3 regions of the Mesobacillus sp. QJM3NY_10 genome follow, and region 2 is predicted to be linked to each of the others. Evidence: a T-box and tRNA genes for the amino acid it is inferred to sense, from the RefSeq annotation. Region 2 holds a T-box; the other regions hold tRNA genes.
The links. A T-box is a leader RNA that pairs with one kind of tRNA and senses whether it is charged. The one in region 2 lies ahead of asnS (asparagine--tRNA ligase), so its partner is inferred to be a tRNA-Asn.
Positions count from the first base shown of each region.

Region 1 (2,242 bases), 740 kb from region 2:
TCTTTCGACAATAATTCTTATCAAAATCCGAATTTCGACAAAAGCCCTCAAATGGTAGCGCTTTAATGTACTAAATCTTCCAATTACGCGAAATTTGGAGAACGAAAAATGAAATTGAATAATGATTCATTAAAAGGATTAGTTGAATTTATTAGGTTTAATAGAGGAAATAGGTGAGAAAATATTTTTGGCTGATAACGTTTTCATCGTATCAAGGAAGTGATCAGATAGTGATGAGATAGTGATTAGATATTGATTAGATATTGATTTGGGGTGAAATTACTAGGTTAGGGTTGCTACAGATGTGAAACCAGGGGTACAGATTGGGGCATTGATTATCTAGGCAAGGATCATTTAATTGAATGTTAAGCTTCGCTAATTTATGGCTTGATTCTCGTTTCTTCGGCCATTAGACGAATTACTTTCACTCCTTTACGTTACACGTTTTTCCCTTTGCCCCTTACAACAGGGCATATATCTCAATTTTTAAGTAACCCTTTTTTCTTTACTAATTAGACAATTGTATCTTACTCATTTATGAACATCTTACCTTCTTCTAAGTGTATGCTGCTTGCTGAAATGATTTAATAGCAAGCAGATAAATATTAATGAAAAATTTCTTAATGGTCTCTCTGGAATCCAAATTTTTTTTGAAAACATAAAAAAAAGCCGTTAGCATAATTGCTAACAGCTTTCCTTATGACCCCTACGGGATTCGAACCCGTGTTACCGCCGTGAAAGGGCGGTGTCTTAACCGCTTGACCAAGGGGCCTTATGGCGGAGAAGGAGGGATTTGAACCCTCGCGCCGGTTACCCGACCTACACCCTTAGCAGGGGCGCCTCTTCAGCCTCTTGAGTACTTCCCCATAAAAATGGCTCCGCAGGTAGGATTCGAACCTACGACCGCTCGGTTAACAGCCGAGTGCTCTACCACTGAGCTACTGCGGAATAATACAAAAAATGGGCCTAAGTGGACTCGAACCACCGACCTCACGCTTATCAGGCGTGCGCTCTAACCAGCTGAGCTATAGGCCCTTATGGAGCGGGTGAAGAGAATCGAACTCTCATCATCAGCTTGGAAGGCTGAGGTTTTACCACTAAACTACACCCGCAAAAAATGGGGCGACTGATGGGAATCGAACCCACGAATGCCTGAACCACAATCAGGTGCGTTAACCACTTCGCCACAACCGCCATATTATTATTAAATATTCATTTAAATTAAATAAGGTGGCTCAGGACGGAATCGAACCGCCGACACAAGGATTTTCAGTCCTTTGCTCTACCGACTGAGCTACTGAGCCACTATAAATATTGCTATTGGTAATTATTAAAAATGGCGGTCCCGACCGGGATCGAACCGGCGATCTCCTGCGTGACAGGCAGGCATGTTAACCGCTACACCACGGGACCAGATTGCGGGGGCAGGATTTGAACCTGCGACCTTCGGGTTATGAGCCCGACGAGCTACCGGACTGCTCCACCCCGCGACGATATTAATGATATTAAAATTATGGAGGAGGTAGAGGGATTCGAACCCCCGCGCGGTGTTACCCGCCTGTCGGTTTTCAAGACCGATCCCTTCAGCCAGACTTGGGTATACCTCCGTGTTAAAAATAAGCAATGGTGGACCTTGTAGGACTCGAACCTACGACCGGACGGTTATGAGCCGTCTGCTCTAACCAGCTGAGCTAAAGGTCCATGTTTAGCTGGATTGATCTAGGTTGTGAAAATATCCTAGTGGGTCTGTCCCCATCTCAGAAAGTCTATTCAAGCAGCAGCTCGATGGGTACAACTCGAAGCAAGCTCATAGATGCCTTGCTCGTTGCTCTAATCAGCTGAGCTAAAGGTCCAGGATATCCTAGATTGAATAGGTTCAACCAGATTGAAATTGGTAGCGGCGGAGGGGATCGAACCCCCGACCTTACGGGTATGAACCGTACGCTCTAGCCAGCTGAGCTACACCGCCAAATTATTATTTAAAGTGAATATGGTGGAGCCTAGCGGGATCGAACCGCTGACCTCCTGCGTGCAAGGCAGGCGCTCTCCCAGCTGAGCTAAGGCCCCATATAAAATAAGTAGCATGGTCGGGAAGACAGGATTCGAACCTGCGACCCCTTGGTCCCAAACCAAGTGCTCTACCAAGCTGAGCTACTCCCCGATAAAGAGAAAATATAATGGCGCGCCCGAAAGGAGTCGAACCCATAACCTTCTGATCCGTAGTCAGACGCTCTATCCAATT
Region 1 covers NZ_CM149675.1:3,801,714-3,803,955, forward strand. The annotation lists tRNA gene AC0VX7_RS19100 (tRNA-Glu) at 701-772, opposite strand; tRNA gene AC0VX7_RS19105 (tRNA-Ser) at 776-866, opposite strand; tRNA gene AC0VX7_RS19110 (tRNA-Asn) at 874-948, opposite strand; tRNA gene AC0VX7_RS19115 (tRNA-Ile) at 962-1,035, opposite strand; tRNA gene AC0VX7_RS19120 (tRNA-Gly) at 1,039-1,112, opposite strand; tRNA gene AC0VX7_RS19125 (tRNA-His) at 1,119-1,194, opposite strand; tRNA gene AC0VX7_RS19130 (tRNA-Phe) at 1,232-1,304, opposite strand; tRNA gene AC0VX7_RS19135 (tRNA-Asp) at 1,338-1,413, opposite strand; tRNA gene AC0VX7_RS19140 (tRNA-Met) at 1,417-1,490, opposite strand; tRNA gene AC0VX7_RS19145 (tRNA-Ser) at 1,515-1,607, opposite strand; tRNA gene AC0VX7_RS19150 (tRNA-Ile) at 1,625-1,701, opposite strand; tRNA gene AC0VX7_RS19155 (tRNA-Met) at 1,893-1,969, opposite strand; tRNA gene AC0VX7_RS19160 (tRNA-Ala) at 1,992-2,067, opposite strand; tRNA gene AC0VX7_RS19165 (tRNA-Pro) at 2,085-2,161, opposite strand; tRNA gene AC0VX7_RS19170 (tRNA-Arg) at 2,179-2,242, opposite strand, start outside.
Region 1: it has a tRNA-Asn gene. The T-box ahead of asnS (asparagine--tRNA ligase) is inferred to sense a tRNA for this amino acid. The anticodon was not compared.

Region 2 (2,242 bases):
TTCCATAGCCAGAATGCTTTGTGCTGCCGTATTTTCTAAGCTCTAGATACCACCAGTAATCTTCTTCTGACATACCAAGTTCTTTAATTCGATTTGCAAGGACTTCTTCTCTTTCCTCACGCTGGCTGCCGCCGATTAACTCGCCAATACCGGGAACCAAAAGGTCTGTCGCGGCAACTGTCTTGCCATCCTCATTCGCGCGCATATAAAATGCCTTAATTTCTTTCGGATAGTCGGTTACGAAGACAGGACGCTTGTAAATTTCCTCGCTAAGGTAACGTTCATGTTCCGTTTGCAAATCCGTACCCCATTCAACAGGGTATTCAAATTCCTTACCTGAGTTCTTTAATAATTCAACAGCTTCGCTATAAGTAACCCTTCCGAAATCGGATTCTAATGCATTCTGCAATCTTTCAATAAGCGTTTTATCAATAAAGCTGTTAAAGAAGGCCATTTCTTCTGGTGCATGCTCAAAGACGTAATCAATGACATACTTGACCATTTCTTCTCCAAGGTCCATGATATCCGGTAATTCTGCAAAGGCAACTTCAGGCTCGACCATCCAGAATTCTGCGGCATGTCGTGCCGTATTTGAATTTTCTGCTCTGAATGTCGGACCAAAGGTATACACATTACGGAAAGCAAGAGCAAAGCTTTCCGCATTCAATTGACCGCTCACGGTTAAGTTGGTTTCTTTCCCGAAGAAATCTGCACCTTCATCCACTTTTCCGTCTTCGTTTTTTGGAAGCTGGTTCAAGTCCATTGATGTCACACGGAACATTTCCCCTGCTCCTTCAGTATCGCTTCCAGTTATAATCGGTGTATGTACATATACAAACCCTTTGTCTTGAAAGAACTTATGAAGGGCATAAGATGCAAGAGATCTTACCCTGAAAACGGCTGAGAATGCATTGGCTCTCGGACGTAAATGAGCGATGGTTCTCAAATATTCAAGGGTATGTCTCTTTTTTTGTATAGGATAATCTGTATCGGACAATCCCTCGACGACAATTTTTGTCGCTTTAATTTCAAAAGGCTGCTTCATTTCAGGAGTTGGAACAAATTCACCTTCAACTAAAACAGAAGAACTGATAGGCAACTTTGTAATTTCTTTAAAGTTATCCAGGGTATCTTCAAAAACAATTTGTACACTCTTAAAGAATGTTCCATCGTTTAACTCCATAAAGCCAATCGTTTTGGAATCACGAAGAGTACGGATCCATCCTGTAATTTGAACAGTTTTGTCTTTAAAATTTTCTTGATTTCTGTATAAATCTTTTACTACGGTCTTAATCATAATTAGCCTCCTTATGGTAATTTTTCGCAATAAAAAAAGCCTTTTATCCCCAAAAAAGGGACGAAAGGCTGAACTTCCGCGGTACCACCCAAATTGTCATAAAATGACCAACTTACTACTGCTACCCAGTCTGTAACGTGCTGGAAACGTCTAAGCCTACTCACGATATCCCTTTCGGTTAGAACTCAAAGGTGTTCTTCATTTATGCTTCATCACCAGGCTTCCACCGTCCCCGGCTCGCTATCGAATATAGCAAAAACTACTTTCCTTTTCATCGATCTAAAATATGTAGTTTTCAAAAGGATTTTTACTGTAATAATTTATCACAAAAGATAATCCTTTGTCTAGTTGCCCCATAATTTATATACATTTATCCTCAAAATATTGTGTACAATCTTAAGTGAAATAATTCACTTAAATTAAGACTCTGTTAAACTCTGCTGTAGATTTTCGTTCCATGCGCTTCTCTTCCTCGGGCTGGCGCTGAGCTTAAACTAATAACTAAAAAGTGCTTTTAGTTCGAACAGTAAAAAGGAGCCGGGGTTTGAGCCAGGCTCCTTTCTCTGAATCATACTGTGAAGTGCTCTTTTTGCTTTCTGATGGGAAATGAGATATTGATAGATATCACAGATATGATAATCAATGCGGATCCGAGCATCTGAAGACCGCCCAGCCTGTCACCATACACCAGTATTCCCAGCATGGTGGCAACGACCGGTTCCAGTGTAGCAACTACTGCAGCAGTACTGCTTTCTGTCCTTTCAAGGCCCCAGGAGTATGCAAAATAGGCGAGTACAGTCGGGAATATCCCTAAGCCTAGGGCATAAAGCCATACATCGCCATTGAAAATAGCTGTTGCCTTGCTAACTATGCCGGTCGTTGGCACAAGAGCTGCAGTTGCGACAATGAATGTATATAATGTGACAGTATAAGGGTGATAACTCC
Region 2 covers NZ_CM149675.1:3,057,136-3,059,377, forward strand. The annotation lists gene asnS (asparagine--tRNA ligase) at 1-1,297, opposite strand, end outside; T-box leader at 1,351-1,581, opposite strand; gene AC0VX7_RS15405 (DMT family transporter) at 1,866-2,242, opposite strand, start outside.

Region 3 (2,242 bases), 1.9 Mb from region 2:
TGGTTGGAAATCATTCGCAGAGTGTAAAGGCACAAGGGAGCTTGACTGCGAGACCTACAAGTCGAGCAGGGACGAAAGTCGGGCTTAGTGATCCGGTGGTTCCGCATGGAAGGGCCATCGCTCAACGGATAAAAGCTACCCCGGGGATAACAGGCTTATCTCCCCCAAGAGTCCACATCGACGGGGAGGTTTGGCACCTCGATGTCGGCTCATCGCATCCTGGGGCTGTAGTCGGTCCCAAGGGTTGGGCTGTTCGCCCATTAAAGCGGTACGCGAGCTGGGTTCAGAACGTCGTGAGACAGTTCGGTCCCTATCCGTCGTGGGCGCAGGAAATTTGAGAGGAGCTGTCCTTAGTACGAGAGGACCGGGATGGACGCACCGCTGGTGTACCAGTTGTCTTGCCAAAGGCATCGCTGGGTAGCTATGTGCGGACGGGATAAGTGCTGAAAGCATCTAAGCATGAAGCCCCCCTCAAGATGAGATTTCCCATAGCGCAAGCTAGTAAGAACCCTGAAAGATGATCAGGTTGATAGGTCAGAGGTGGAAGCGCGGTGACGTGTGGAGCTGACTGATACTAATCGTTCGAGGACTTAACCAAAAAAGATTACTCGTTTCTTCTTATTCTTCTTACACATTATCTAGTTTTGAGGGAATAAAGTTTTTTGCGATAGTAAAATAACTTAAAAATTTCCTCTTGAAAAATGCATAAAAGACAGTATAATAAATATTGTTCTTGAAAAATTGTCTGGTGGCGATGGCGAGAAGGTCACACCCGTTCCCATACCGAACACGGAAGTTAAGCTTCTCAGCGCCGATGGTAGTTGGGGGTTTCCCCCTGTGAGAGTAGGACGCCGCCGGGCGATTATGCTTTTTCATCTTGGACAACTTCTAAGATGAGGCAACCGAATCATCTGCAAGAGTTATGTTAATTACCATTATTCCGCAGTAGCTCAGTGGTAGAGCACTCGGCTGTTAACCGAGCGGTCGTAGGTTCGAATCCTACCTGCGGAGCCATTATCTCTAATGATGAAAGTCATTTGAGCTGGCAGCAAAATGCTTCCATAGCTCAGCAGGTAGAGCACTTCCATGGTAAGGAAGAGGTCAGCGGTTCGAGCCCGCTTGGAAGCTCTGAATATATTATTATACGGCCCCTTGGTCAAGCGGTTAAGACACCGCCCTTTCACGGCGGTAACACGGGTTCGAATCCCGTAGGGGTCACCAAGATTTTTTCGCGCTAGCGAAAATAATCATCATTAATTTCATGCTAGTGATGAAAACATCAGCGAATAAAATTATGGAGGATTAGCTCAGCTGGGAGAGCATCTGCCTTACAAGCAGAGGGTCGGCGGTTCGATCCCGTCATCCTCCACCATGATTTTTCACTCAGTGAAAACAATCTTCATTAACTTGCCGGTGTAGCTCAATTGGTAGAGCAACTGACTTGTAATCAGTAGGTTGGGGGTTCAAGTCCTCTTGCCGGCACCATCTTTCTAACTTCCCTGAATAAGCTTCAGCGGAAAGATGCGAGAAATCCCGAAGGGATTTTGAGCATGTACCTAGTTAGGAAGTTTCTTTATGTGGAGGGGTAGCGAAGTGGCTAAACGCGGCGGACTGTAAATCCGCTCCCTCAGGGTTCGGCGGTTCGAATCCGTCCCCCTCCACCATTTTAATACATATTAAAATTGGACAAGCTACTAATGTCCTTTTTATTTTTTCATTGGGCTATAGCCAAGCGGTAAGGCATCGCACTTTGACTGCGACATGCGTTGGTTCGAATCCAGCTAGCCCAGCCATTAACGAGCCATTAGCTCAGTCGGTAGAGCATCTGACTTTTAATCAGAGGGTCGAAGGTTCGAGTCCTTCATGGCTCACTCATGTTAAGACCCCTAAGAATGAACTTAATCCTTTATTTTTAGGGGTTTTATCTATTATAATAAAATCATGCGGAAGTAGTTCAGTGGTAGAATACAACCTTGCCAAGGTTGGGGTCGCGGGTTCGAATCCCGTCTTCCGCTCCAAATGGGGCCTTAGCTCAGCTGGGAGAGCGCCTGCCTTGCACGCAGGAGGTCAGCGGTTCGATCCCGCTAGGCTCCACCATCACACTACATAAATACCATTTCAGCCATAAATCCAACCGGGTTTATGGCTTTTTTTATTTTTTATTTAAGACAGGTTTGAAGGATTATGGGCTAAAGCTGTCAAGAAAGTGCAGTAATTATGACAGGTTTCAGGCTGCGGAGGC
Region 3 covers NZ_CM149675.1:176,877-179,118, forward strand. The annotation lists rRNA gene AC0VX7_RS00955 (23S ribosomal RNA) at 1-598, shown strand, start outside; rRNA gene rrf (5S ribosomal RNA) at 745-860, shown strand; tRNA gene AC0VX7_RS00965 (tRNA-Asn) at 940-1,014, shown strand; tRNA gene AC0VX7_RS00970 (tRNA-Thr) at 1,056-1,128, shown strand; tRNA gene AC0VX7_RS00975 (tRNA-Glu) at 1,147-1,221, shown strand; tRNA gene AC0VX7_RS00980 (tRNA-Val) at 1,297-1,372, shown strand; tRNA gene AC0VX7_RS00985 (tRNA-Thr) at 1,410-1,485, shown strand; tRNA gene AC0VX7_RS00990 (tRNA-Tyr) at 1,580-1,664, shown strand; tRNA gene AC0VX7_RS00995 (tRNA-Gln) at 1,719-1,793, shown strand; tRNA gene AC0VX7_RS01000 (tRNA-Lys) at 1,799-1,871, shown strand; tRNA gene AC0VX7_RS01005 (tRNA-Gly) at 1,944-2,018, shown strand; tRNA gene AC0VX7_RS01010 (tRNA-Ala) at 2,022-2,097, shown strand.
Region 3: it has a tRNA-Asn gene. The T-box ahead of asnS (asparagine--tRNA ligase) is inferred to sense a tRNA for this amino acid. The anticodon was not compared.